DNA from 3 places in the Pseudomonas sp. BNK-30 genome. Region 2 is predicted to be linked to each of the others. Evidence: riboswitches for the same ligand, from Rfam matches in the RefSeq annotation. Region 2 holds a riboswitch; each other region holds the start of a gene.
The links. Region 2 has a riboswitch for cobalamin ahead of cobW (cobalamin biosynthesis protein CobW). Riboswitches for the same ligand answer to the same signal wherever they lie in the genome.
Positions count from the first base shown of each region.

Region 1: another riboswitch for cobalamin. It lies ahead of cobO (cob(I)yrinic acid a,c-diamide adenosyltransferase); the one in region 2 lies ahead of cobW (cobalamin biosynthesis protein CobW).
Region 3: another riboswitch for cobalamin. It lies ahead of ACMGGN_RS12450 (ABC transporter substrate-binding protein); the one in region 2 lies ahead of cobW (cobalamin biosynthesis protein CobW).

Region 1 is NZ_CP179904.1:3,375,042-3,384,467, reverse strand. It holds gene ACMGGN_RS15745 (C40 family peptidase) at 1-582, shown strand, start outside; gene ACMGGN_RS15740 (C40 family peptidase) at 719-1,252, shown strand; cobalamin riboswitch at 1,378-1,598, shown strand; gene cobO (cob(I)yrinic acid a,c-diamide adenosyltransferase) at 1,717-2,328, shown strand; gene ACMGGN_RS15730 (cobyrinate a,c-diamide synthase) at 2,325-3,620, shown strand; gene bluB (5,6-dimethylbenzimidazole synthase) at 3,617-4,267, shown strand; gene cbiB (adenosylcobinamide-phosphate synthase CbiB) at 4,264-5,172, shown strand; gene cobD (threonine-phosphate decarboxylase CobD) at 5,165-6,157, shown strand; gene ACMGGN_RS15710 (cobyric acid synthase) at 6,154-7,608, shown strand; gene cobU (bifunctional adenosylcobinamide kinase/adenosylcobinamide-phosphate guanylyltransferase) at 7,610-8,131, shown strand; gene cobT (nicotinate-nucleotide--dimethylbenzimidazole phosphoribosyltransferase) at 8,128-9,183, shown strand; gene cobC (alpha-ribazole phosphatase family protein) at 9,180-9,426, shown strand, end outside.
Region 2 is NZ_CP179904.1:1,826,061-1,835,486, forward strand. It holds gene ACMGGN_RS08500 (transporter substrate-binding domain-containing protein) at 1-1,979, opposite strand, end outside; gene ACMGGN_RS08505 (response regulator transcription factor) at 1,993-2,607, opposite strand; gene ACMGGN_RS08510 (DUF1272 domain-containing protein) at 2,834-3,076, opposite strand; gene cobM (precorrin-4 C(11)-methyltransferase) at 3,143-3,895, opposite strand; gene ACMGGN_RS08520 (cobalamin biosynthesis protein) at 3,928-4,320, opposite strand; gene ACMGGN_RS08525 (CbtA family protein) at 4,338-5,048, opposite strand; gene ACMGGN_RS08530 (CbtB domain-containing protein) at 5,058-5,243, opposite strand; cobalamin riboswitch at 5,352-5,577, opposite strand; gene ACMGGN_RS08535 (hypothetical protein) at 6,253-6,567, shown strand; cobalamin riboswitch at 6,623-6,833, shown strand; gene cobW (cobalamin biosynthesis protein CobW) at 6,932-7,999, shown strand; gene cobN (cobaltochelatase subunit CobN) at 8,003-9,426, shown strand, end outside.
Region 3 is NZ_CP179904.1:2,646,010-2,655,435, reverse strand. It holds gene ACMGGN_RS12455 (FecCD family ABC transporter permease) at 1-710, opposite strand, end outside; gene ACMGGN_RS12450 (ABC transporter substrate-binding protein) at 710-1,720, opposite strand; cobalamin riboswitch at 1,831-2,029, opposite strand; gene ACMGGN_RS12445 (DUF1624 domain-containing protein) at 2,058-3,224, opposite strand; gene ACMGGN_RS12440 (ABC transporter ATP-binding protein) at 3,646-4,794, opposite strand; gene ACMGGN_RS12435 (ABC transporter permease) at 4,814-5,623, opposite strand; gene ACMGGN_RS12430 (ABC transporter permease) at 5,630-6,547, opposite strand; gene ACMGGN_RS12425 (polyamine ABC transporter substrate-binding protein) at 6,544-7,569, opposite strand; gene ribBA (bifunctional 3,4-dihydroxy-2-butanone-4-phosphate synthase/GTP cyclohydrolase II) at 7,859-8,974, opposite strand; gene ACMGGN_RS12415 (DUF1330 domain-containing protein) at 9,053-9,346, shown strand.

The DNA.
Region 1 (9,426 bases), 1.5 Mb from region 2:
GCCCAAGGCCCTGTTTCCCAGCCCCAGGATCACACCCCGGTCGCCTCCCAGTCGGCGCCCGAGGCCAAGGCTTCGGTATCGTCCGTATTCGGCGAGCAGCAAGAGCTGGCCACTGAAGATGACCTTCAGGCGTTCTCCAGCAACAGCAAGCCTTATCAGTTGCCAGTATTGGCCGACAGCATCCTGGAGCGCGGCATGTCCCTGATCGGTACCCGTTACCGCTTCGGTGGGACCTCGCAGGCGTCCGGTTTCGATTGCAGCGGTTTCATCGGCTATCTGTTCCGCGAAGAGGCCGGCATGAACCTGCCGCGCTCGACCCGCGAAATGATCAAGGTCGATGCGCCCAAAGTTGCCCGCAACAAGCTCAAGCCAGGTGATCTGCTGTTCTTCAGCACCAATGGCCGTGGCCGTGTCAGCCATGCCGGCATCTACTTGGGCGACAACCAGTTCATTCATTCCAGCAGCCGCCGCAGCGGTGGTGTGCGCATCGACAACCTCGGTGATCGCTACTGGAGCAAGACCTTCATCGAAGCCAAGCGCGCCTTGGCCATGGCGCCAGCGAGCAATATCGCACGCAACTGATATCAAAATGATGTACCCTGCCGCGGCGACGAAGCTTGAAAAGCTCGTCGCCGTGCGCATTTACAGAATGCGTCTAATCTAAATTCTCAACACTTTTCGGTTGCAGCCCAGCGATCTCAGACAGGATGTTCTGGCCATGGTGATGATGGCGCGCTTCGCATTCCTTTCCCTGGTGGCATTGCTTGCCGCCTGCTCCGGCCGTGCCCCGGCACCGGCGCCTGTGGTACAGCCACAGGTCCCGTACAGCCAACCCATAGCGTCCCCGGTTGCCAACGACGTGCTGATCCGCGCAATCGGCCTGGTGGGTACGCCGTATCGTTGGGGCGGCAACACTCCCGACTCCGGTTTCGATTGCAGTGGCTTGATCAACTACGTCTACCGGGACGCGGCGGGCATCAGCCTGCCTCGCTCCACGCGAGAAATGATCGTCATGCGTGCGCCGACCGTAGACGTTCACTCACTGCAATCGGGCGACCTGGTGTTCTTCGCGACCAGCGGTGGCTCGCAGGTGAGCCACGCCGGCATCTACGTGGGCGAAGGGCGGTTCGTGCATGCTCCGTCCACCGGTGGCACCGTGCGCCTGGACTACCTGTCCAACAGCTACTGGTCCAAAGCCTACCTGCAGGCAAAACGGGTGATTACCCAGGGGCACCTGGCACAGAACCCCTGATGGCGAAGCCGGCCACTCGCAAGGTGGCCGATGCGCGCCGCGCGGGCCGCGCTCCCTATCAAGAGCGCCTGAACCCTCAAGCGAAATCCCCGCCCTTCGATTGACGCTCCCGGTGCAACACTCTAACCTTCGCGCGTGTTTCAGGTGCCCTGCCAGCTCGTCTGGGCAGGGTGAAACTGGGAAGCCGGTGTGCGCCTGCAAGGTGCGAGTCCGGCGCTGCCCCCGCAACGGTAGGTGAGTCAAAAGCCGCGCACGGCCACTGGATACCAGTATCCGGGAAGGCGCGCAGGCCCGGGCCAACGCCCGCTCACGAGCCCGGAGACCGGCCTGTCACTGCCAACGGCATCACGGAGGGTGATGCGCGGTGCACCGTGGCATCTGGCCACGGCTCCTGCGCGTTCTCCGTCTGCCCGCCTATCGACCTGTCGCCGTATTTTGCGGGGCGACAGCCTGCGGAGACCCCCATGAGCGAAACCACCGAACGCGACGAACGTCATCTGGCGCGTATGCAGCGCAAGAAGGCGATCATCGACGAGCGCATCGCCAATTCCCCTAACGAGTGCGGCCTGCTGCTGGTGCTGACCGGCAATGGCAAGGGCAAGAGCAGCTCGGCGTTCGGCATGCTCGCACGCGCCCTGGGCCATGGCATGCAGTGTGGTGTGGTGCAGTTCATCAAGGGCCGCAACAGCACCGGCGAGGAGCTGTTCTTCCGGCGCTTCCCCGAGCAGGTGCGCTACCACGTGATGGGCGAAGGCTTTACCTGGGAAACCCAGGACCGCCAGCGCGACATTGCCGCCGCTGAGGCAGCCTGGGCGGTTTCGCGCCAGCTGCTGCAGGACCCGAGCATCCAGTTCGTGGTGCTCGACGAGCTGAACATCGCCCTCAAGCACGGCTACCTTGACCTCGATCAGGTGCTTGGCGATATCCAGGCGCGCCCCCCCATGCAGCATGTGATCGTCACCGGCCGCGCGGCCAAGCCCGAAATGGTCGAGCTGGCCGACACCGTCACCGAGATGGGTATGCTCAAGCATGCCTTCCAGGCCGGTATCCGCGCGCAGAAGGGCGTCGAACTGTGAGTCAGACGCGCCACTGCCCAGCCGTTCTGATCGCAGCACCGGCATCTGGCCAGGGCAAGACCACCGTGACTGCGGCCCTGGCCCGCCTGCACCGCAACCTGGGGCGCAAGGTCCGTGTGTTCAAATGCGGGCCTGATTTTCTCGACCCGATGATCCTTGAGCGTGCCAGTGGGGCGCCGGTGTACCAGCTCGACCTGTGGATGATCGGTGCGCAGGAAAGCCGGCGCCTGCTGTGGGAAGCGGCGGGTGAGGCCGACCTCATCCTGATCGAGGGCGTCATGGGCCTGTTCGACGGCACCCCATCCAGTGCCGACCTGGCGCGCCACTTCGGCGTGCCGGTTCTTGCCGTGATCGATGGTACGGCCATGGCCCAGACCTTTGGCGCACTGGCCCTGGGGCTGGCGCGCTACCAGGCCGACCTGCCGTTCGCTGGCGTGCTCGCCAACCGTGTCGGCAGCCTGCGCCACGCGCAGTTGCTCGAAGGTAGCCTGACCGAAGGCCTGCGCTGGTACGGCGGGCTGTCGCGCGAGCGCGGTATCGAGCTGCCCAGCCGCCACCTGGGGTTGGTTCAGGCCAGCGAGCTGAATGACCTGGATGCGCGCCTGGACGCTGCCGCCCAAGCACTGGGCAGCAGCTGCGATGCCGCATTGCCGCCGCCGGTGGCATTCGCCGCACCGGACGTACCGACGTGCAGCGCCACGCTGGCGGGTGTGCGCATTGGCATTGCCCGGGACGAAGCGTTTGCCTTCACCTACGGCGCCAACCTCGACCTGCTGCGCAACCTGGGCGCACAGCTGGCGTTCTTCTCGCCGCTGCACGACCGCGAGCTGCCCGCCGTGGACAGCCTGTACCTGCCGGGCGGCTACCCTGAGCTGCATCACCATGCGCTGGCCGCCAACGCACCGATGTGCGCCGCGATCCGTGCGCACCACGGCGCAGGCAAGCCGTTGCTGGCCGAGTGCGGTGGCATGCTTTACCTGCTCGATGCCCTGACCGATGTGGCCGGCGAGCGTGCCGCATTGCTTGGCCTGCTGCCCGGCGAGGCGACCATGCAGAAACGCCTGGCGGCGCTGGCCCTGCAGGCTGTGGAACTGCCCGAAGGCACCCTGCGCGGCCACACCTACCACCACTCGCTGACCAGCACCGAACTGCAGCCCATCGCCCGCGGCCAGAGCCCCAACGGCGGGCGCGGCAACGAGGCGGTCTATCGCCTTGGTCGGCTCACGGCATCCTATGTGCACTTCTATTTTCCCTCCAACCCTGAGGCGGCGGCGGCGCTGTTGCGGCCATGAGCGAGCACGCCTTCAGTGATGCCGAACGCGCGGCCGTCTACCGGGCAATCGGCGAGCGCCGCGACATGCGCCACTTCGCCGGCGGCAGCGTTGCGCCTGAAGTGCTCGGCCGCCTGCTCGCTGCCGCGCACCAGGCCCCCAGCGTTGGCCTGATGCAGCCTTGGCGTTTCATTCGCATCACCCAGGGTGAGCTGCGCGGGCGTATCCAGGCGCTGGTGGAGCAGGAGCGGGTGCGCACGGCCCACGCCTTGGGCGAGCGCACCGACGCATTCATGAAGCTCAAGGTAGAAGGCATCAACGACTGCGCCGAAGTGTGGGTGGCGGCGTTGATGGACAACCGCGAGCCACACATTTTCGGCCGGCGGACTTTGCCGGAAATGGACCTCGCCTCGCTCGCCTGCGCCATTCAGAACCTGTGGCTGGCGGCCCGCGTCGAAGGGCTGGGGCTGGGCTGGGTCTCGCTGTTCGACCCACAGGCACTGGCCGCGCTGCTGGGGATGCCAGCCGGCGCCAAACCGGTGGCGGTGCTGTGCCTGGGGCCTGTCACCGAATTCTATCCGGCACCCATGCTGGTGATGGAAAACTGGGCCGAAGAACGGCCCTTGAGCGACATGTTGTATGAAAACCAATGGGGGGAGCGCCCATGAGCGTCGCCTTGCTGACCGTGGCCGGCGTGGCCCTGGATGCGTTGTTCGGCGAGCCGCAGCGGCGCCATCCGCTGGTGGCCTTCGGTAACCTGGCGTCGAGCCTGGAGCAGCGCCTGAATGCCGGCGGGCGCGGTTGGCGCAGCCACGGCGTGAGTGCCTGGTTCCTGGCAGTGGTGCCCTTGACCCTGGTGGCGCTGATCCTCTCCTGGCTGCCCGGCATTGGCTGGCTGGTTGACGTGCTGGCGCTGTATTGCGCGCTGGGCCTGCGCAGCCTTGGCGAGCATGTGCTGCCGGTGGCCAGTGCCTTGCGCCAGGGTGATCTGGAGGAGGCCAGGCGCCGCGTCGGTTACCTGGTCAGCCGCGAGACCCGCGAACTCGATGAGCCGGCCGTGGCCAGGGCCGCAACCGAATCGGTGCTGGAGAACGGCAGCGATGCAGTGTTCGCCGCGCTGTTCTGGTTCATCGTGGCCGGTGCGCCGGGCGTGGTCCTGTACCGCTTGAGCAATACGCTGGATGCCATGTGGGGCTACCGCAATGAACGTTTTGAACGCTTCGGGTGGTGCGCGGCGCGCATCGACGATGTACTCAACTATATTCCCGCAAGGCTGGTGGCATTGACCTACGCCTTGCTCGGCAAGACCCGCCTGGCCCTGGCCTGCTGGCGCAAGCAGGGCCCGTTGTGGGACAGCCCCAACGCCGGGCCGGTGATGGCGGCCGGTGCCGGTGCGCTGGGTGTCGAACTCGGTGGCCCGGCGGTGTATCACGGCGAGCTGCACGAGCGCCCGCGCCTGGGCGAAGGGCCGATGGCCGATGCCGGTGCCATCGAGCGCGGCTGGGCCCTGGTACAGCGTGGCGTGTGGTTGTGGTTGCTGGTGATCTGCGTGGGAGCCTACTGCAATGCTTGAACATGGCGGCCGACTGCTCAGGGCAGTACGGCAATACGGGATTGCACGGGAGGCCTGGCTCGACCTGTCCAGCGGTATTGCGCCGTGGGCTTATCCTGTGCCGGCGATCCCGGCGCACGCCTGGGCGCGACTGCCCGAGACCGAAGACGGCCTCGAAGAGGCGGCCCGCCAGTATTACGGTGTTGGCCAGTTGCTGCCGGTAGCGGGCTCGCAAGCAGCGATCCAGGCCCTGCCGCATCTGCGCCCGAGCGGTCGCGTGGGGGTGCTGTCGCCGTGTTATGCCGAGCATCCGCAGGCCTGGCAACGGGCCGGGCATCAGCTGATCGAGCTGGATGAAAGCCAGGTCGAGGCGTATCTGGACAGCCTCGATGTGCTGGTGCTGGTCAACCCGAACAACCCGACCGGTCATCGCGTGCCCCCCAACCGCCTGCTTGCATGGCATGCCCGCTTGGCCGAGCGTGGCGGCTGGTTGGTGGTCGATGAAGCCTTCATGGACAACACGCCCGAGCACAGCGTGGTCGGTTGTGCCGACCGCCCCGGGCTGATTGTGCTGCGCTCGTTCGGCAAGTTCTTCGGCCTGGCCGGTGTGCGGCTGGGCTGCGTGGCGGCCGAACTGCCGTTGTTGCAGCGCCTGGCCGAGCTGCTTGGCCCATGGACCGTCAGCGGCCCGACCCGGGTGCTGGCCCAGGCGTGTTTCGCCGACCTGGTAGCCCACCCGCTGCAGATCGAGCGCTGTGCCCACGCCAGCCAACGGCTTGCCACGCTGCTGAAAAGCACCGGCCTTGCGCCCGCGGGTGGTTGCGACCTGTTCCAGTACGTACGCTGCGAGCGCGCAGCGCACCTGCATGACTTTCTCGCCCGCCGCGGCATCCTGGTGCGCCTGTTCGAACAGCCGCCTGCCGTGCGCCTGGGCCTGCCCGCCAGCGCCGCTGAAGAGCAGCGCCTGGCCCAGGCCCTGGCCGATTATCAGAAGGAAACGGCATGACCACCCTCATGGTGCAAGGCACCACCTCCGACGCCGGCAAGAGCACGCTGGTTACCGCCCTGTGCCGTTGGCTGCTGCGCCAGGGGGTGGCCGTGGTGCCGTTCAAACCGCAGAACATGGCCCTCAACAGCGCGGTGACTGCCGATGGCGGTGAGATCGGTCGCGCCCAGGCGGTGCAGGCCCAGGCTTGCCGGCTGGCGCCGCACACCGACATGAACCCGGTGCTGCTCAAGCCCAACAGTGACACCGGCGCCCAGGTCATCATCCATGGCCGCGCGGTCACCAGCATGAACGCGGTGGCCTATCACGACTACAAGGCTATCGCCATGCAGGCGGTGCTGGCCTCCCATCAGCGCCTCAGTGGCGCGTATCCGGTGGTGATGGTCGAAGGTGCGGGCTCGCCTGCCGAGATCAACCTGCGTGCCGGTGACATCGCCAACATGGGTTTTGCCGAAGCGGTCGACTGCCCGGTGATTCTGGTTGCCGACATCAATCGCGGCGGCGTCTTCGCCCACCTGGTCGGTACCCTGGAGCTGCTGTCGCCGACCGAGCAGGCCCGGGTCAAGGGCTTCGTCATCAACCGTTTCCGTGGCGACATCGCCCTGCTGCAGCCAGGCCTGGACTGGCTGGAGCAGCGCACGGGCAAGCCGGTGTTGGGTGTGCTGCCTTATGTCAGCGATCTGCACCTTGAGGCCGAAGACGGCATCGATGTACGCCAGGCGGCCAAGGATGAGCGCGTGCTCAAGGTGATCGTGCCGGTGCTGCCGCGCATCAGCAACCACACCGACTTCGACCCGTTGCGCATGCACCCCCAGGTGGACCTGCAGTTCATCGGCCCTGGCCAGCCGATTCCGCCTGCCGACCTGATCATCCTGCCTGGCTCCAAAAGCGTGCGTGGCGATCTGGCGCAACTGCGCGAGCGCGGTTGGGACACCGCCATCGCCCGGCACCTGCGCTACGGCGGCAAGCTCATCGGTATCTGTGGCGGCCTGCAGATGCTGGGCCGTGAGGTGCATGATCCGCTCGGCCTCGAGGGGCCTGCCGGGTCCAGCCCGGGGCTGGGCCTGCTCGATTACGCCACGGTGCTTGAGGCCCAGAAGCAACTGCGCAACGTGGCGGGGGCTTTGAGCCTCGAACAGTCGCCCGTGACCGGTTACGAGATCCATGCCGGCGTCACCCAAGGCCCTGCGCTGCAGCGCCCCGCCGTGCAACTGGCCGATGGCCGCAGCGACGGCGCCATCAGTGCCGACGGGCAGATCCTCGCCACGTACCTGCATGGCCTGTTCGAAGGCCGCCAGTCGTGCGCAGCGCTGCTGCGCTGGGCGGGCCTGGCGCACGTGCAGCAGATCGATTATGAGGCCCTGCGCGAGCGGGATATCGAGCGCCTGGCCGACCTGGTGGAAAAGCACCTGGACACCGCGCAGCTGCGAAAACTTTGTGGGGTCGCCTGACATGCGCAACCTGATCCTCGGCGGTGCCCGTTCGGGCAAAAGCCGCCTGGCCGAGCAGTTGGCAGCCGACAGCGGCCTGCCGGTGACCTATATCGCCACCAGCGAACCCCTGGATGGCGAAATGAACGAACGGGTACGCCTGCACCGCCAGCGCCGGCCAAGCGATTGGGCGCTGATCGAAGAGCCGCTCGCCCTGGCAGCCGTGCTGCGCGCCGAAGCTGCCGAAGGGCGCTGCCTGCTGGTGGACTGCCTGACCCTGTGGCTGACCAACCTGCTGATGCTCGATGACGATCAGCGCCTGGCTCAAGAGCGCGATGCACTGCTCGACTGCCTGGTGCAATTGCCCGGCGTGATCATTCTGGTCAGCAATGAAACCGGCCTGGGCGTAGTGCCCATGGGCGAGCTGACCCGGCGCTATGTCGATCTGGCCGGTTGGCTGCACCAGGCCGTCGCCGAACGTTGCCAGCGCGTGGTACTCACCGTCGCCGGCCTACCCCTGATGCTCAAAGGACCTGCTCTATGAACCCGACCTGGTGGCGTGACGCCTGCCAACCTCTCGACACCGCCGCCATGGATCAGGCCCGCGCCCGTCAGCAGCAGCTGACCAAACCTGCCGGGTCGCTCGGCCAGCTGGAAGCCCTGGCAGTGCACCTGGCCGGGCTGCAGGGGGTTGAGCGGCCGAACCTGGATCAGGTGGCCATCACTATTTTTGCCGGTGACCATGGCGTGGTCGAGGAGGGCATTTCGGCCTATCCGCAGGCGGTGACCGGGCAGATGTTGCGCAACTTCGTCGGCGGCGGCGCGGCGATCAGCGTGCTGGCGCGCCAACTGCAGGCAAGCCTGGAAGTGGTCGACCTCGGCACCATCGACCCGCATCTGGAATTGCCGGGTGTCCGCCACCTGCGCCTGGGGGGCGGTACCGCCAACTTCGCCCGCCAGCCGGCGATGACCGAGGTGCAGCTGCGCTCAGCCCTGCAAGCCGGCCGTGACAGCGTCCTGCGCGCTGCCCAGAGCGGCGCGCAGTTGTTCATCGGTGGCGAGATGGGCATCGGCAATACCACCGCTGCTGCGGCGCTGGCCAGCACCCTGCTGGGCTGCCCGGCGCGCGAACTGAGTGGCCCGGGCACTGGCCTGGACACCGCAGGCGTACGCCACAAGGCTGAAGTGATCGAGCGGGCCCTGGTGCTGCACGGTCTGCGTGCCGACGACCCGCTGCAGGCGCTGGCCTGTGTGGGTGGTTTTGAGATCGCCGCCCTGGCCGGCGCGTACCTGGCCTGTGCACAGCAGGGCATTGCGGTGCTGGTGGACGGTTTCATCTGCAGCGTCGCCGCGCTGGTAGCCGTGCGCCTCAACCCGCAATGCCGGGCTTGGTTGCTGTTTGCCCACCAAGGTGCCGAACCAGGGCACAAGGCGTTGCTCGATGCCTTGCAGGCCGAGCCGCTGCTGGCCCTGGGCCTGCGCCTGGGCGAGGGCAGCGGTGCGGCGCTGGCGGTGCCACTGTTGCGCCTGGCCTGCGTGCTGCACGGGCAGATGGCGACCTTTGCCGAAGCAGCCGTGGCGGACCGCCCGGCATGATCCTCGACCTGCTGCGCCACGGTGAAACCGAGCAGGGTGGCGGCTTGCGCGGCAGCCTGGACGATGCCCTCACCGAGCTGGGCTGGGCGCAGATGCGCAGTGCCGTGGGTGAGTGCGCCCCTTGGGACGTATTGGTCAGCTCACCCTTGCAGCGCTGTGCGCGGTTTGCCGATGAGCTGGGTGAACGGCTGGGTTTGACGGTGCAGCGCGAGGCCGATCTGCAAGAGTTGCATTTCGGTGAGT
Region 2 (9,426 bases):
GAAATATCGAGGATGTCGCCAATCAGCCCCAACAGTCCAATGGCCGAATCATGCGCGGTCTGCAGGACCTGAGTATCGCAACGGCCCTTACGGCTATCTTCCAGCGCCAGTTCGAGCAGGCCGATCACCGCATTCATGGGCGTGCGGATCTCGTGGCTCATGGTCGCCAAAAAGGTGCTTTTGGTATGGCTGGCCCGTTCAGCATCGTCCTTGGCCTGGCGCAGCTGTTCGAGCAGGCCGCGGCTCAGCGACAATTGTTCCTGCAAGGCGCGCTGCGCCTCGGTACGCTGGTTTATCAGTTTGCGCAGGTAGCTGTTCCAGAACACCACGCCGGCCAGCAACAGCGCAGAAAGCACCAGCACTTGCAATGCCAGTGTGCGGTAGTTGCGCCATGGGCTGTCGCTGACCACGGTGCTGATACGCCAGCGATTGATCAGTTGGTCGAGTTCTTCAGGAGGAATGCTCAACAGGGCTTTGTCGAGAATGGCCTGCAACTGCGGCTGGTCAGGGGCGACGGCGAATGCGGCAGTTGCCGGGTCATCACCGAGCACTGTGGCTATGCGTAGCTGGTCCTTGAAAACATGAGTGATGTAGTACTTCGCGTTTATATGACTGCTGTAGGCGACGTCAGCATTGCCGTTGGCGACTGCTTCCATCAAGCCTAGCGGATTGTTCACTTCTACCACTACCGCCTTGGGGTGCTGGCGTTGCACTTCTGCTCGCAGGGGTGAGCCCCGCAGCAGGGCGATACGTTTGCCCTCCAGCCCCCTGGACTTTGGCGGCCAGGGCGTCTGGCTGCGTGTGACCAGAACCCTCGGGCTGACGAGGTAGGGGCGGGTGTAGCGCAGTTGCGTCTGGCGCTTCGCACCATAACCCAGGGCCCCGATCATCTGCGCCTCGCCGCGTGCCACTTGTTCGATCATGGTCTGCACGGCGTTACGCTCGATGAGCTTGAATGTCAGCCCGGTGCGCAGGGTTATCTGCTTGAGCAGGTCGATGGTAATCCCGCTGGGCTGCTGCTGGGCATCGTTGAAGGTCAGCGGCGCAAGTGCGGCGTCGATCAGTACACTGACAGTAGGATTCTGGTCTATCCACGTCTGTTCTTCCGCGGTAAGTGCTGACAGATGGCGTTCGAGCAACAGGCTGGTGTTGCCACTTGTCCAACGGCGCAGGATGTTCAAACGCTCGCTTTCTGTGATCCTTGCCAGGGCCATGTCGATCAGGCGGCGCAGGCGCGGGTTGTCATTGGCCAGGGCGAAGGAAAAGGTGCCCGCTGGCCCACGGCAGAAATGGTCGATCTTCACCGTACCCTGGTAACTTTTGCCAATAAGAAAATCGGTGCTGATAGCGTCGCCCAGATAGGCGTCCACCTCTCCCATTTCCACCGCTGCCAGCCCTGCCAGCGTTGAGCGATGAAGGCTCAACTGTGCTTTGGGGTAGAGCGAGCGGACCGTTTCGCTCGGCAGGTAGTGATCGACCATGCCCAGGCGCACGTCTGTGAGGTCTGTGTTGTTTTTCAGGGTGCGCCCTTCGCGGGTGACGATGACTGGCAAATCGTCTGCGTAGGGCTGGCTCAGGTTCAGCTGGGCATCGGCCGCTTCGAAACTGTTGGAGCTGCCCAGCAAATCGATTTTGCCGTCGCGTAAGGCTGCGATCGCCGCATGGCGGCTGGGAAAGCGCCTGACCTCTATCGGTATCTCCAGAAGTTCGGATATTAGCCCGGCATAGTCTGCGCTCAGGCCCTCATAGTCGCTCGGGCTGATGTTGATCTCGAACGGGGGATAATCGGGACGCGAGCTGCCCAGCAACAGAACTTTGCGCTGCTGCAACCATTGGCGGTCCTGGGCATCGAGTTGCAGTGGTGAAGCGGTGCTGACAGCACGTGCCAACAAGCGCCGCGTTTCGACATCTGCCGGTGCGGCGAGCGCGGAGCCAGCCATGCCAATGGCCAGCAACAGCGCAACCAGTACGCACTTCATGCCGATCACGCGCCTAATTGACGTTATTGCGTTTGGCCAGATCAACCATTTCTACCAATGATTCAGTCTTGAGCTTGTCCATGATGCGGCCACGGTAGGTGCTGATGGTCTTGGCGCTGAGGTTCATGCAATGGCCTATGTTCTTGTTGTTTTCACCACGGGCCAGACGCCGAAGCACTTCCATCTCCCGATTTGACAGGCTGCCCAGGCGCCCGTGCTCGCTGTCCAGAGTGTTGCTGTTCACCGACATCTGCGGGAAGGTCGAGTACCCCTTGACCAAGGCTTTCATGGCAAAGACGACGGCATCGAGATCTTCATCTTTGGTTACAAATGCGCCTATACCGGCATCCAGGCAACGGCGGACGTACAACTCGGTGGCCTGTCCGGTCAATACCATGATCCTGGGGACCTGTTCGAGTTGCTGCAGGCGCTTGATGACTTCCATGCCGTCGAGGCCAGGAAGCCCGATATCCAGGATCACGACGTCGGGTCGCAGGTTGCGTGCTACCTGCGCCACTTCGCTACCGTTCTCGACTTCCCCCACAACTTTGAAGCGCTCGCGCTCAAGCAGCATGCGCAGCGCGAATCGAACGGTAGAGTGATCGTCAACGATCAGCACGGTTGTCATGAGGCTAACTCCTGTCGGAATGTGGTCCGTTTCCTAAGGCTAATCAGGAATACGTCTGCAAGGTCTTTCTGCAGCGCAGCACGATACGTCCATTCCGGTTCCTTGGTAATGGCGAGTATAGATCTGTTGAGTTAGGGGGACGACTTTGTTGAAAAATCCTACAAAATCGTCTGAGTACAAGCATCGCCAGGGTATTTTTTCGCCGATGCTTGTGGCTGCAAGTTGTTCAAGCACAGCGGGCGTGGGGCTTGAGCACGCGCTCAGTGGCAGGTGGGTTGTTGCTCAAGGCCGTACCAACCCGGGTGGGGCGTGCGACCAATTGACCTGAGCAGTTGGGGCAGCGGCCATTGAAGTGGGTTTCAGCACAGCTTTTGCAGAATGTGCATTCGAACGAGCAGATCAGCGCGTCAGGGCTGTCGCCCGGCAGATCGCTATTGCAGCATTCGCAATTGGGGCGTAGTTCCAGCATGGGCGCGACTCCGGTCCGCGGGATGGAGCCTGGAGTCTGCTACGGTCTGTATCAGCTTGGCAATGTTCAACTGCCCCGGCGATAAAGGTGCGCATGCCCGGCGCGGTACAGGGCTGACTCGGCGAACGGAGCATCGCCCAGTACGTGCCCGACGAGAATCAGCGCGGTGCGACGAAAACCCTTCGCGGCTGCCTTCTCGACGATATCCTCGAGGGTGCCCCGTGCCCAGTCCTGATCGGGCCAAGTGGCGCGGTGAACAACGGCCACCGGGCAGCCTGCGCCGTAATGGGGGACAAGCTCATCGACGATTCGAGCCAGGTGTTTCACGCCGAGGTGGATCGCCAAGGTGCAACCATGACGCGCCAGGTCGCCCAGTTGCTCGCCTGCTGGCATGGGTGAGCTGTCCCCGTAGCGGGTTAGAATGACCGTCTGCGCCACCTCAGGCAGCGTCAGCTCGCAGCCCAGCAACGCGGCACTGGCAGCGGTAGCGGTTACACCCGGAATGATCTGGTAATCGATACCCAGCTCGCGCAGATGGCGGATCTGCTCGCCGATTGCGCCGTACAAGCTGGGATCGCCACTGTGAACACGGGCGACATCCTGGCCTTTTTCATGGGCCGCGTGCATGGCCTCCACGATTTGCTCCAGGTGCAGTTCCGCGCTGTTTATCACGGTCTCGGCCTGGTGCCCGTCGAGCACTGCCGCGGGCACCAGGGAGCCGGCGTAGATGATCACTGGGCACTGACGGATCAGGCGTTGCCCTTTGACCGTGATCAATTCCGGGTCGCCGGGGCCGGCGCCGATGAAGTAGACCGTCATGGAAAATCCTTGCAGGTGAATGGGTGGGGCAATTATCCGCCGCAGGCAAGGGCCAGGGTAGCGGCGCCGAGCGTTTGCCGCGTCACCACAAGCGTGGCGTTGCCGCGTTCATGATGGGCCATTGCCAGGGCTGCGCTCTCCGCGACGCCCCAGCAACCGCTGTGGGCGAATGCCACCGCAGAGCGATGGCTCAGTTGTGGCTCGTAAGCCTGTAGTTGCGAGGCGTCGAACACCAGCAGGGGCAAATTGTGACGTTCGGCGAGTTGTCGCAGGCCAGGTTCGTCGGCTTTCGACGTGATGCTGGCGATGCCGCGCAACGCCGACAGCGTCAGCCCGTGGCCATGAAGTGCCTGGTGCAGCAGATCGTCCAGGACCTCAACCGGGCAGCCCCGGCGGCAACCAAAGCCGGCGTAAAGCGCCGGCAGCGGGTGGTGGCTTGCCATCAAGCCTGGCTGGAACGGCGGTACAGCCAGGCGCTGAGTAGGCCCAGAGCCAGCCAGAAGGCAGCGTTGGTTGCCCACGAAGCGATCTTGAACTGTGTTTCCAGGGCTTCTGGGGCCAGGCTTTCATGGACTTCGGGTTGCGGAGCGCCGATCAAATGCGGCACTACCAGCAATACTGCCCCGAGGGCCTTGAGCAGCCAATGACGAGCGAACACCAGCAATGCAAGCCCCAGCGCGGTGGCGGCGGCGGTGCCAATCCACCAGTTCTGGCGCTGGCCGAGGTCTGCGGCTGCGGTGCCTGGCAGCTCTGGCGGCAGGCCCAAGGTGGGTGCCAGGCAGAACACGGCGAACCCGGCCAAGCCCCATAATGCGCCGGTGGTGACGCGGTTGGGCTCACGCAGGCTGTACAGCGCGGCAAGGATCAGGGCGAAGCCGACGGCTACGACGAGGTTGCCACCGGTGGTGGCGAGGATGCGCTGCCAGCCGTCCTCCGGTGACCAGGCATCGGCACTGTGTTCGTGCGCCGCAGCATGTTCATGCCCAACGGTTGCCTGGATATCGTGGCTGTGGTGCTCGGTGGTGGGGGCTGCCGATTCATAGGTTTCCGCCTCAAGAATCAGCGGTGCGACCCAGAAGCTTTGCAGCAGGGTCAACAACAAGGCTGCGAGCAGCCCGCTGAACCCGGCGGTGCGGGCAATGCGCTTGATCATGGGGCGGTCTCAGTGGCAAGGGAACGCGGCGCTGTGGCGGGTGTCGTGGGCAGCGTTGTGCACGGCTTCGATGTGTGAGAAGCCGGCAAAGTAGATCAGGCACAGGCCCAACAGGCTGGCAGCGGCGGCGATGACCACGCGCTGGCTGAGGGTGACGGGGGTGGCGATACCGTGTTTGGCGCTGGTGACGGGCATGACGCGTTCCTCTGCTTTGTAGGGCATTGTGCCGATTGAGCAACAGGCAAGCGCGGCAACCCCGGGCTTGAATGGCCCAGGGAAATGCGACAGCGCCCGCCCACCGCGGGGTGTTGATGAACGCCAGGCCGGTCTCCGGGCTTGCGAGGAGGAGCAGGGCTCCTGGTAAAGCGTCACCTTCCCATGCCGTACGATGTGGCACAGTGGTTTAGACGCTTCGCTCGCTTACCGTTGCGGGGGCAGCACCGGGATTGTCCGGCCCTGATCGAGGGCCTGCGACGCACCGGTTTCCCGTTTCACCCCCAGAGGGGGCACCTGAACGCAAGGTGCAAGGAGAGCACGGGGCAGGGTTTGCGTCAATCGTAGGTCACGATTTGCTTGCCGTTGCCGTTGCCGTTGCCGTTGCCGTTGTTTGCTTTTGCTTTTGCTTTTCAGAGCGCGGTAGTACAGGCACCGCAGATTGCGACTTCAGGAGGCCGAGCGCAGGTCTTGCGAAGGGAGGTGACGGGCATGGATGCCCGTCAAGCGCTGCGGCCCATGGATGGGCCGTCAGCGCGGTCCTCCCGGGAGCAAGGCCGGAGCGAGGGAACCCCGGAGCGAAGCGTAGGGGCCGGATGATGGGAGCAGGCGGTTTTTGGTTCCTTTTTGCCAAGACAAAAAGGGACCCGCCGTAAGGGCGGAAAGGTGAGTGAGCGCCGCCACGGCAAATAGATATTCACGCTAGCTGAAAGCCAGAAGCCAGAAGCCAGAAGCCAGAAGCCAGAAGCCAGAAGCTCATGCGAGGGCTTTGATTCATGCGGGCATATCCATTTGCGGTGGCGGCGCTCACTCACCTTTCCGCCCTTACGGCGGGTCACTTTTTGGCAAACGCCCCAAAAAGTAACCAAAAAAGGCTGGCTCCTATCATCCGGCCCCTACGCTACGCTCCGGGGTTCCCTCGCTCCGGCCTTGCTCCCGGGAGGACCGCGCTGACGGCCCATCCATGGGCCGCAGCGCTTGACGGGCATCCATGCCCGTCACCTCCCTTCGCAAGACCTGCGCTCGGCCTCCTGAAGTCGCGATCTGTGGTGCCTGTACTTGCGCGCTAGAAAAGCAACAGCAACAGCAACAGCAAGAGCAACAGCAAGAGCAACAGCAAGAGCAACAGCAAGAGCAACAGCAAGAGCAACAGCAAGAGCAACAGCAAGAGCAACAGCAAGAGCAACAGCAAGAGCAACAGCAAGAGCAACAGCAAGAGCAACAGCAAGAGCAACAGCAAGAGCAACAGCAACAGCAACAGCAACAGCAACAGCAACAGCAACAGCAACAGCAAGAGCAGGGTTAATTGGAGAGGGGCGTGGGTGGTGCACGCCAACAGTTGACCACCTGCCACCCCCCGCGTAGCCTTGCCGCTTCGAGGTTCTTCGGCCAGGCCGAAGCTAAGACGGGAACGCGGTACAAGCCGCGGCTGCCCCCGCAACTGTAAGCACCGGTAACGGATCGACATAGCCACTGCGCCCAAGCGCGGGAAGGCGTCATCCCGCCAGCCCCGTGATCGAAAGGGCCGCAACGGTGCAAGCCAGGAGACCTGCCTCGCAACGTTTTCGACTATCAACCGGGCGGGGTGATCCGGTGGCGAACGAGCCCGGCCGACCTGGCCGCGGCTTTCGTCCCGCATGCCCGCGCCATCCTGCCAAGGGCAACGCGACATGAAAACACTGGCCAAACTCCCCGTCACCATCGTCACCGGCTTCCTCGGCTCGGGCAAAACCACCTTGCTCCGGCACATGCTCGACAACGCACAAGGCCGACGCATCGCAGTCATCGTCAATGAGTTCGGCGAACTCGGCATCGATGGTGAAATCCTCAAGCAGTGCAGCATCGGCTGCACCGAAGAAGAGGCCAGCGGCCGCGTCTACGAACTGGCCAATGGCTGCCTCTGCTGCACCGTGCAAGAAGAATTCTTCCCGGTCATGCGTGAACTGGTGGCGCGCCGTGGCGACCTCGACCACATCCTCATCGAAACCAGCGGCCTCGCACTGCCAAAACCGCTCGTGCAAGCCTTCCAGTGGCCGGAAATCCGCAACGCCTGCACCGTCGACGCGGTTATCACCGTGGTCGACAGCCCAGCTGTCGCCGCCGGTACCTTCGCCGCCTACCCGGACCAGGTCGACGCCCAACGCAAGCTCGACCCCAACCTGGACCATGAGTCGCCGCTGCACGAATTGTTCGCCGATCAACTGGCCAGTGCCGATCTGGTGGTACTGAACAAAGCTGACCTGATCGACGCCGAAGGCCTGGCCAAAGTGCGCGCCGAAGTGGCCGAAGAATTGCCGCCTGCGGTCAAGGTGATCGAGGCCAGCAGCGGCCGCCTGCCGCTGAACGTGCTGCTGGGCGTCGGGGCAGAGTCCGAGGCGCACATTGATGGGCGCCGCACTCACCATGATTCGCATCACGACGGTGAAGGCCACGATGATCACGATCACGATGCCTTCGACTCCATCTCCATCGACCTGCCAGAGGCCGACGAAGCGCTGCTGCTCGATGCCCTGACCCAACTGGTGGTGGAGTTCGGCATCCTCCGCGCCAAGGGCTTCGCGGCCATTCCCGGTAAGCCGATGCGCCTGCTGGTGCAGGGTGTAGGCACCCGTTTCGACAAGCACTTCGACCGCGCCTGGCGTGCCGATGAGCCGCGCATCACCCGCCTGGTGCTGATCGGCCAAGACCTTGATGCCGCGCACCTGCAAGCGCGTCTGCGCCAGGCACTGGGCGCCTGACCCATGCACCTGCTGCGGACCCAGCCCGGCGGCTTCGTGCCGGACGACAGCATCGCCGACCTCGGCCAGACACCCGCCGAGCTGGTGATCCTCTGCAGCGGCGACTCGCATTTGGCGTTGCTCGCCGAAACCGCCGAGCAACTGCCGGACGACTACCCCAGCCTGCGCCTGGCCAACCCCATGCAGGTGCAGAACCATGCCTCCGTCGACCTGTATGTCGACGAGGTGCTGCGCCACGCCAAGGTGATCCTGGTGTCGTTGCACGGTGGCGTCGGCTACTGGCGCTATGGGGTGGAACAACTGGTCGAACTGGCTTCACGCGGCGTGCAATTGATCCTGGTGCCCGGTGACGACCGCCCCGATCCCGAATTGACCGGGCTTGGCACCGTCACTGGAGAGCCAGCCGAGCGCCTTTGGCACTACCTGCGTCAGGGCGGCAAGGCCAACGCCGTCAATCTGTTCAAGTACCTGGCCAGCCAGTGGCTGGGCCGCGATTACAGCTGGGATGCACCGCAACCGTTGCCACGCACCTCGGTGTATCACCCGGGTACTCCCAATGCCACGCTCCAGGACTGGTACGCCCAGTGGCACCCGGAGCACCCGGTAGCGCCGCTACTGTTCTACCGCTCGCACCTGCAGGCAGCCAATACCGCGTTCATCGACGTGTTTTGCCAGCGCCTGCAGGCGGCCGGCCTCAATCCGCTGCCGATCGCCGTTGCCAGCCTCAAGGAAAGCGCCTGCCTGGAACAGGTCGAAAACTGGCTGGACGAAGCGGGCGCCGAGGTCCTGATCAATACCACGGGCTTTGCCATGTCCAGTCCGGAGCGTCCCAGCCTGCGGCCGTTTCGCCGGGACATACCGGTGCTGCAGGCCATCTGTGCGCAAGACAACCAACCCGGTTGGGAAGCCAGCGAGCAAGGCCTGGGCGCTCGCGATCTGGCCATGCACATTGCCTTGCCCGAGCTGGACGGGCGCATCATTACCCGGCCGGTGAGCTTCAAGGACATGGCTTGGCGCAGCGAGCGCAGCCAGTCTGACGTGGTGTGCTATCGCGCCCATCCGGAGCGTATGGATTTTGTCGCCGAGCTGGCCAGGCGCTGGGTGGCGCTGGCGCGCCTGCCCAATGGGCAAAAGCGCATTGCGCTGGTGCTGGCCAACTACCCGACCCGGGACGGGCGCATCGGCAATGGTGTTGGGCTCGATACCCCTGCGGCGGCGCTTAACATTCTCAAGGCGCTGCAGGCTGAAGGCTACCCGCTGGGCGAACTGCCGGACAGCGGCACCCAATTGATTCACCAGTTGCTCGGCGGCGTCACCAACGATCTCGATCACCTCGACCAGCGCCCCTGCGCCCAGAGCCTGAGCCTGGCAGATTACCAGGCCGCTTTCGAGCGCCTGCCCGAAGCCAACCGCAAGGCTGTGCTGGA
Region 3 (9,426 bases), 820 kb from region 2:
GCAATGCCCAGCGACGCCGCCGAATCGGTACCGAAGGTGAAAGCGTCCAGTGTGCGCCGGTGCCACAGGCACACCACCAGCCCGAACAGCGCCACCGGCAGCGCCAGCCATACTGACGGCCAGCGCACGCCACTGAGGTTGCCCAGCAGCCAGAACAGGATGCCGCGAGCCTGTTCGGCCGTGGCCGATTTGGTGATCAGAAACGCCGTCAGGGCGTTGAACAGTTGCGAGCCGGCAATCCCTGCCAGGATCACTTGGGCGTTGTTGCTGCTCGGGCCGGCTGCGCGGGCCAGCACCAGGACCAGGGCGAAGGCCGCGACGGCGCCGACAAAGGCGCCGCCCGACATGCTCAGGGCAACACTGCCCAGGCCCAGCAGGCCTACCAGCACGGCGCCGGTCGAAGCCCCGGCCGACAGGCCCAGCAAATAGGGTTCGGCCAGCGGGTTGCGCAGCAGCGCCTGCAGGATCACCCCACAGGTCGCCAGCCCTGCGCCACAGGCTGCGGCGACCAGCGTGCGGGTCAGGCGGTAGTTCCAGACGATACCGGCGTCGATCGGGTCGACCGGGTAACCGGCCTGCCACAGGTGGTTGGCCAGTACCTGGTACACCACGCTGGGTGACACGGTGGTCTCGCCAATGGCGGTGCCGGCAAGCAGCGCGCCGAGCAGGGCAACCAGGGCCAGGGCGCAGCAGGGCAGCTTACGGTTCATCACGGCGCCGCTTTACCGCTGGCGAAGGCTGCCGACAGGGTCTGCAGGCCCCGGAACAGGCGGATACCGGCCTGCATGGCATCGGCGTCGAGGATGATGATGCGGTTGTTCTTCACGGCATCCATGTGCTGGGTTACCGGGTCGCTGCGCAGGAATTCGAGCTTCTTCTGGTAGTCGTCGGCCGGAAAGCGGCGGCGATCCATGCGGGCGATGATCAGCCACGTAGGGTTGGCCTTGGCGATGGTTTCCCAGCCCACCGTGGGCCACTCTTCGGTGGACTCGACCACGTTGCGTACACCCAGGGTGCGCAGCATGAAGTCCGCCACGCCCTGGCGGCCCGCAACGTAGGGGTCGATGTCGAGGTCGGCGCTGGAGAACCAGAACAGTGCCGAAGTCTGGCTCAGGTCTTTGCCGGCCAGTTGTTGCCTGGCGCTGTCCAGGCGCGCCTTGAGGTCGCTGTTCAGTGCCGCGCCGCGGTCCTGGACGTCGAAGATTTCCGCCAGCTGGCTGACGCTCTTGTAGATGCTCTGGACCTGAAACGCCTGTAGTCGCGTGCCATCGGCCCCCACCAGGTTGTCCTTGCCTTCGCAGTCTGAGGGCAGCAGATAGGTGGGGACCTTCAGTTCGTTGAACTGCTCACGGGTCGCGACCACGCCCTGGGCGCCGACCATCCACTCGAACTGCACCGCCACCAACTCTGGTCGCTTGCCCACCACTGCTTCGAAGCTCGGGTCGTTGTCGGCCAGGCGCGGCACCTTGTCGTTCTGCGCCTTGTATTCGGGCAAGACGTTGTTGAACCACAGCGATGTGCCGGCCAGTTTGTCGCCCAACCCCAGCGCGTAGAGGATTTCGGTGCCGGCCTGGCCGATGGTGACTGCGCGCTCGGGGGCGTGGGTGAAGGTCTGCGGCATGCCGCAGTTGTCCACGGTCAGCGGGTAGTGCGTGGCGGCGGCCTGGGCAGCGCCGGTGAGGCTCAAGCCGGCGAGCAGGGTGGCGAAACGGGACAGCATGCGGGGCGATCTCCTATCGGACAGTTCACGGAAGGAACGCACGGACAGGCATCGCCGCGCCCCTGCAGGCGACAGGGGCAACTCTGATGGCCAATCCCGGACACCCCGCCGGTTGGTGAATGTAAGCCGGCAGGTCTCCTGACTGGTGCGTCATCACCCGGCTCCGGCCTTCCCGGATCGGCTGATCCAGTGGCATCGATGGAGCGGGCTCGGCACCTACAGTTGCGGGGGCAGTTCCGTTTGGCGCGCCTGGGCGGCCTGGGATTCCCTATTATTTCCGTGGTGGAAACCGGCGGCCCGCATGGTAGACCATCAGGCAGCCGGTGAAAACGCTAAATCAGAAGTACTTGAGCCAGGTGATGTCGCGTCGGCGCGCCTTGAGCCTGGCGAACCAGCGCACCGGCAGGTACAGCGCCATGGCCAGCAGCACAGCACCCAGCCACACCGCGCCAATGCCGTCAAAACCGAAGTAGTCGCCGTGATTGCGGCCGAACAGGGCGACGCTGGCCAGGTACATCAGTTTCAACACGTACAGGTGCAGCAGATAGAAGAACATCGGTGCCGCGCCAAACACCGCCAGGGCACCGATCCAGCGGGCTTGCCCTGCGCGCTCAAAGGCGCGCAGCAACAGCAGGCCGCAGCCCAGGGTCAGGGCCAGGAACAACAACGAAGGCGGGTATTTGGTGATGTTGAAGAAACTCATCACGGTCTGGGTAAGCGTCGGGTAGCCGCTCCACGGCGCTTCGCCGTAGCCATTGAGCATGCGCAGCGCCATGAAGCCGAGCAGGGCGATGACCCCTGCCAGCAGCAGGCGGTACTGACGCTGGCCGGCATCGCTGCCACGGGCGAACCAAGGGCCCAGGCCATAGCCCAAGGCAATGACGCCGATCCACGGCAGTACCGGGTAGGAGGTGCGCAGGCGCAGGCTTTCAGAGAGCTCCAGCCAGCCACGGTCATGCAGGATCGCCCACGGCACATGCATCGCCGACTCAGCGCCAAAGTGCAGGCTGTCGAGCAGGTTGTGCCCGGCGATGATCACTGCGCCCAGCACAACCAGCGCCGGGCGCGGCAGCCATACCAGCAGCGACAGGGCGATCATGCTGACCCCGATGGCCCAGATCACCTGCAGGTAGATGACACTGGGCGGCAGCTGGAAGGTCCAGGCGAAATTCACCAGGGTGAACTCCAGCACTACCAGGAACAGGCCGCGCTTGAACAGGAACGCCGAGACATCGCTGCGGCCCTGATACTTCTCGCCGTACAGCCACGCTGACAGGCCAGTGAGCAGTACGAACACTGGTGCACATAGGTGGGCCAGGGTGCGGCTGAAGAACAGGGACGGGTCGGTGGCGTCGATGCTCATCGGGTCGCTGACTTGGCGGTGCAGGAAAAATGTCTCGCGGACGTGGTCGAGCAGCATGAACAGGATCACCAGGCCGCGCAGGGCATCGATGCTCTGCAGGCGTTGGGTGAGCTGAGTGGGGGTGGCGGCGGCACTTGTCATGGAGGGGTCGCAGGCAGGAATGGATGTCAAATGAAACGTTATCTTATAACTATTTCATTTGTGCCGGGTAGTGGTTTTTGCAGTGGCGGTTCAGCCGTCATCGCCGGCAAGCCAGCTCCTACTGGGTTTGCGCTGAGCTCGAGAGCAGCGGGGTCCCTGTGTGGCCGGCTTGCCGGCGATGAGGCCGATACAGTCAGCTCAAATCTGAAGCTGTAAGCCACCGTCGCCAAGTGCGACTGCGGCACGCAGTCGCCTCCAGGTACAAACACCACGGGCTTGAGAGGGCAGCGCCGGACTTGTCGTGGCCCCCGACGCACCGGCTCCCGTTTCACCCCGCGCGCGGCGGCGCAGGATGCCTGAAACTGGCGCGCGTATGACTATTGGGCGGGATGCGCGTCAATCATTTACCTGCTGCTGATGCTCAGTGCGCGCCGGCCGACTTGCTCAGGTCGCTTTGCGCCCATTCGGTGTAGATGCAGGCATCTGCAACCGCCCAGCGGACCTTCACGGTGTCTCCGGGCTGCATGGACATACCCGCAGCCGACAGTGCTTTCACGGTCAGTTCAGTACCGCCCGGGGTCATTACATGGCAGGTCTGGCTTTCGCCGAGGAACAGCACCTCGCCGACCTTGGCAAGCACTTCGTTCCAGCCCGCGGGCAACGGCTCGCGTGCAGCCTGGTCGGCGGTGAGTGCCAGGGCCTTTTCCGGGCGTACCATGATCAGCGCATCCTGGCCCGCCGCCAGGCCAGGCGTCAGGCGGATCGCTACTGGCTGGCCTTCGAAACTGCCGGCACCGTTGCTGCTGGCCGTGATGCGCAGGAAGTTGGAGTTGCCCAGGAACGAGGCGACAAAGGCGTTGGGCGGGTTCTGGTAGAGGTCATAGCCGGTGCCCAGGCCGACGATCTTGCCGTGGCTGAAGATGGCGATGCGCTGGGACAGGCGCATGGCTTCTTCCTGGTCGTGGGTGACGTAGACGATGGTGATGCCCAGCCGGCGGTGCAACTGGCGCAGTTCATCCTGCAGGTCTTCGCGCAGTTTCTTGTCCAGCGCGCCGAGTGGCTCGTCCATCAGCAGGATGCGTGGTTCGTACACCAGGGCGCGGGCAATCGCCACACGCTGTTGCTGGCCGCCCGACATCTGCGAGGGTTTGCGATGGGCGAACGCCTCCAGTTGTACCAGCTTGAGCATGGCGTCGACCCGCTTCTTGGTTTCTGCCGCGCCGAGCTTGCGGATGGCCAAGGGGAAGGCGATGTTGTCACGCACATTCAGGTGCGGGAACAGCGAGTAACGCTGGAACACCATGCCGATGTCGCGCTTGTGCGGTGGCACATTCACCAGCGACTGGCCCTCGACCAGAATCTCGCCGCTGCTGGGCGTCTCGAACCCGGCCAGCATCGACAGGGTGGTGGACTTGCCCGAGCCGCTGGAGCCGAGGAAGGTGAGAAACTCGCCGTCCTGGATTTCCAGGTCGAGATTATCCACGGCGGTGAAGTCACCGTAATGCTTGTTCAGGCCGCGCAGGCTGACCAGGGTCTTGTTGTGCGCGTTGTCTTTGATCACTGCACTCATTGTTGTTTTCTCCGGGCGCTCAGGCGTTCGTTTCGGTGCGCCGGCGCAAGGCGGCGGCAATGACCATGACCATCAGCGACAGGCCGATCAGCAGCGTCGAGGCGACGGCGATCACCGGGCTCAGGTCCTGGCGCAGGGTGGTCCACATCTTCACGGGCAAGGTTTGCAGGTCGGGGCTGGCCATCATCACGCTCAGTACCACCTCGTCCCACGAGACCAGGAAGGCAAACAGGCCGCCGGCGATCATCCCCGGGCGAATGGCCGGGAAGGTCACCTTGAAGATCGCTTGCAGGCGTGAGGCGCCGCAGATCACCGCGGCATCCTCGATCGACTGGTCGAACAGCTTGAGCGAGTTGATGATCGAAATGATGGTGAAGGGCAGGGCGACGATCACGTGGCTGACCACGAAGGCGAACAGCGTGCCGGTATAGCCGAGCTTCAGAAACAGTGCATACACCGCCACGGCAATGATCACCAGCGGCACGATCATCGGCATGGTGAACAGCCCGTAGAGCATTTCGCGGCCGGGGAAGCGGCCACGCACCAGGGCGAATGCAGTAGGCAGGCCCAGCAGCACGGCGGCGATGGTGGTCAGCACGGCGACCTTGAAGCTGGCCAGGGCGGCGTCCATCCACTCCGGGTTGGCGAAGAACTGCGCATACCACTTGAAGGTCCAGCCTGGTGGCGGGAAGACCAGCCACTGCGATGAGCCGAACGACAGCAGGATGATGAACACTACCGGCAGCAGCAGGAACGCAGCAATCACGCCGGTGGTCAGGTACAGGCCCGTGCGCAGCGGGCGCCCCATGGCATTGGGAGACAGAAGCATGGCGGTTTACCTCGCGTTGCCGACCGGTGATTCCGGTTGCAGCTTCAGGTACAGGTAGAAGAGCACCAGGGTGATGACCACCAGCAGTGCGGCGGCGGCGCTGGCCATGCCCCAGTTAAGGAACGATTGCACCTGCTGGATGATGAATTCGGGCAGCATCATGTTTTGCGCGCCACCAAGCAGTGCCGGGGTGACGTAGTAGCCCAGCGACATGACGAACACCATCAGCGCACCGGAGAACAGCCCCGAGCGGCACAGTGGCAGGAACACCTTCCAGAAGTTGGTCCAGGGGCTTGCGCCGCAGATGGAGCCGGCCTGCAGGACCATCGGGTCGATGGCGTGCATGGTCGCCTGCAGCGGCAGCACGATGAACGGGATCATGATGTAGCTCATGCCGATCACCACGCCGGTCAGGTTGTGCACCATTTCCAGCGGGGCATCGATGATGCCCAGCGCCATCAACGCCTTGTTGATCACCCCCGAGCCCTGCAGCAGCACCAGCCACGAATAGGTACGCGCCAGCAGGCTGGTCCACATCGACAACAGCACGATGTTCAGCAACCAGCGGCCCCAGCCGTTGGGCACCAGGGTGATTGCCCAGGCCAGCGGGAAGCCCAGCAACACGCTGATCAGGGTGACGACGCCGGCCACCGAAAAGGTGTTGAACAGTACCCGCGCATACGCCGAGTTGGCGAACAGCTGCTCGTAGTTGCCCAGCCCCGGCACCGGCTCCAGCACGCCGCGCAGCAACAGGCCGATCAGCGGGGCGAAGAAGAACAGGCCAAGGAACAGCAGGGCGGGCAACAGGTTGCGGCTGCCTTTCCAGCGCTGGCCGAGGCTCACGCGGCGCGGGGCCGTCCCCGGAGCGCCGGTGCCCGTGGGGGCACCTTGCGCGTTTTGCAGGGCATTGATGGCGACTTTCATTTCACCAACCACTCATTCCAGCGCGCGGCGATGGCCTGGCCGTTCTTGGCCCAGTAGGCGAAGTCCAGGGTGACCTGGTCCTGGGCGTAGGCGGTCGGCAGGTTCTGCGCGAGGTCTTTGTCGAGTTTGGCCACGCTGTCCAGGTTCACCGGCGCGTAGGCGGTCTTGTTGGCGAACTCGGCCTGGCCTTCGGCGCTGCTGGCCTGGGCCAGGAACTTCATGGCCGCGTCCTTGTTCTTGGCGCCCTTGGGGATGACCAGGAAATCGGCCATGACCAGGTTCTGCTTCCAGCTCACGCCCACCGGCGCTCCATCTTGCTGCAGGGCGTAGACGCGGCCGTTCCAGAACTGGCCGAGCGAGGCTTCACCGGAGGCCAGCAGCTGCTGCGACTGGGCACCACCGCCCCACCAGACGATGTCTTTCTTGATGGTGTCGAGTTTCTTGAAGGCGCGGTCCAGGTCCAGCGGGTAGAGCTTGTCGGCTGGCACGCCGTCGGCCAGCAGGGCCAGTTCCAGTACGCCGGGGCTCGGCCACTTGTACAGGGCGCGTTTGCCGGGGTAGGTCTTGGTGTCGAACAGCGCGGTCCAGTCCACCGGCTTGTTGGCGCCGAGCTTGCCTTCGTTGTAGCCGAGCACGAACGAGAAGAAGAACGAACCGACGCCATGGTCGGAGACGAAGCGTGGGTCGATCTTGTCGCGCGCGATGGTGTTGAAATCGAGGGGTTCGAGCAGGCCTTCACTGGCGGCACGCAGGGCAAAGTCGGCTTCCACGTCGACCACGTCCCACTGCACGTTGCCGCTCTCGACCATGGCCTTGAGCTTGCCGTAGTCGGTCGGGCCGTCCTGCACCACTTTGATGTTGGTCGATTTGCTGAAAGGTACGGCCCATGCTTCTTTCTGGGCGTCCTGGGTGGTACCGCCCCAGCTGACGAAGTTGAGGCTGTCGGCGGCCTGGGTGGCCTGACATGCCAGGGTCAGCAGGCTGGCGGACAGCACTGCGGTTACACGTTTGCTCAACAGCATGGTTACGCCCTCGTTGCTTTTTGTTATTCGAGGCGGGCTGGTAGTGCGCCCGCCAACAGTATTCGGGGAGCAGCTAAAACAATGTGTCGGTGGCCGTTTGGTGAGTGTAGGTGGCGGCCTGTGATTTCAAGGTCTACGGGATATCATATTATGGTATTCCAAGATTTTGGCAAGAGCGGGAGGCTACCGGCCATCACTCTTTCTCGCCTCGAAGCTGCAAGCCTCAAGCTGCGAGCTTCAGGTCAAAGCAGATCGCGTTGCGCCGCAGATCCGCTTTAACTTGCAGCTTTCAGCCCTGGGGCTCGAAAGGTATGCTCTGCACCACTTCCAGCTCATACCCGGCCAAGCCCGCATACTTGAGCGGTGGGCCCAGGTGGCACAGCTTGCCAACGCCCAGGTCCTGGAGAATCTGCGCGCCGGTGCCGACTTCCGAGTACACCTTCGATTGCCCACGCTGGTAGGGGCGCAACGGCTGGGTCAGTTGCGGTATGCGCTCAAGCAGCGCCTGCGACGATTCATGGTTGGCCAGGATCACCACCACCCCGGCACCTTCCTCAGCGACCTTCTGCAGCGCAGCCCACAAGGTCCAGTTGGCCGGCCCGGCATATTCGGCACCGACCAGGTCGCGCAGCGGGTCGATTACGTGCACGCGCACCAGGGTCGGCTGTTCGCGGTGGATATCGCCCATCACCATGGCCATGTGCACACCGCCTTCGATACGGTCTTCATAGGTCACCAGGCGGAAGGTGCCGTGCACGGTCGGCAGTTCGCGTTCACCAATGCGCTTGATGGTCTGCTCGGTGCTCAGGCGGTAGTGGATCAGGTCGGCGATGGTGCCGATCTTGATGCCATGCCGGGCGGCGAACACTTCCAGGTCCGGTCGACGGGCCATGGTGCCGTCGTCGTTGAGCACCTCCACGATCACCGACGCCGGGGCAAAACCGGCCAGGCGTGCCAGGTCGCAACCCGCTTCGGTATGGCCGGCGCGGTTCAGCACACCGCCTTCGCGGGCGCGTAGCGGGAAGATGTGGCCGGGCTGCACCAGATCCTCCGGGCGGGCATCGGCGGCCATGGCTGCAGCCACCGTGCGTGCCCGGTCGGCCGCAGAAATACCCGTGGTAACCCCCGTAGCGGCCTCGATCGATACGGTGAAGGCGGTGCTGAACGCACTGCCGTTGGCCGGTACCATCTGCTCAAGCCCCAAGCGCTGACAATGCTCGTCGGTCAGTGTCAGGCAGATCAGGCCCCGCGCTTCGCGGGCCATGAAGTTGATGGCCTGAGCGTCGCAGCGCTCGGCGGCGATCAGCAGGTCGCCTTCGTTCTCCCGATCCTCGTCGTCAACCAGCAGCACCATCTTGCCTTGGCGGTAGTCCTCGAGGAGTTCTTCGATCGTGTTGAAAGCCATGCTGCACGCTCACTGTGAATGGGTGATTATTATGGTATACCATCATACACAAATAGTTTTGCAACAGGAGAGTAGCGGATGAAAGCGTATTGGATTGCCCACGTGGACGTGACCGACCCGGAGCAGTATCAGCAGTACACCCAACGTGCGCCCGCCGCCTTTGCCGCATTCGGCGGGCGGTTCCTCGCCCGGGGCGGGCGCAGCGAGGCGCTGGAAGGGCGGCCAACCCCCCAGCGCAGTGTGGTGATCGAGTTCCAGACCTACGAGCAGGCGCTGGCCTGCTATCGATCCGAGTTGTATCAGCAAGCGTGCAGCCATCGCCAAGGGGTGGCCAAGGCAGAGGTGATCATCGTGGAAGGGTTCGAGCCCTGAGCTCGGGCTGATATCGCCTGACCTGTTGTGCTGGGTCATTCCCAGCGGCTGGCTTTTCCCCTATTGTCGACGCTATCTTT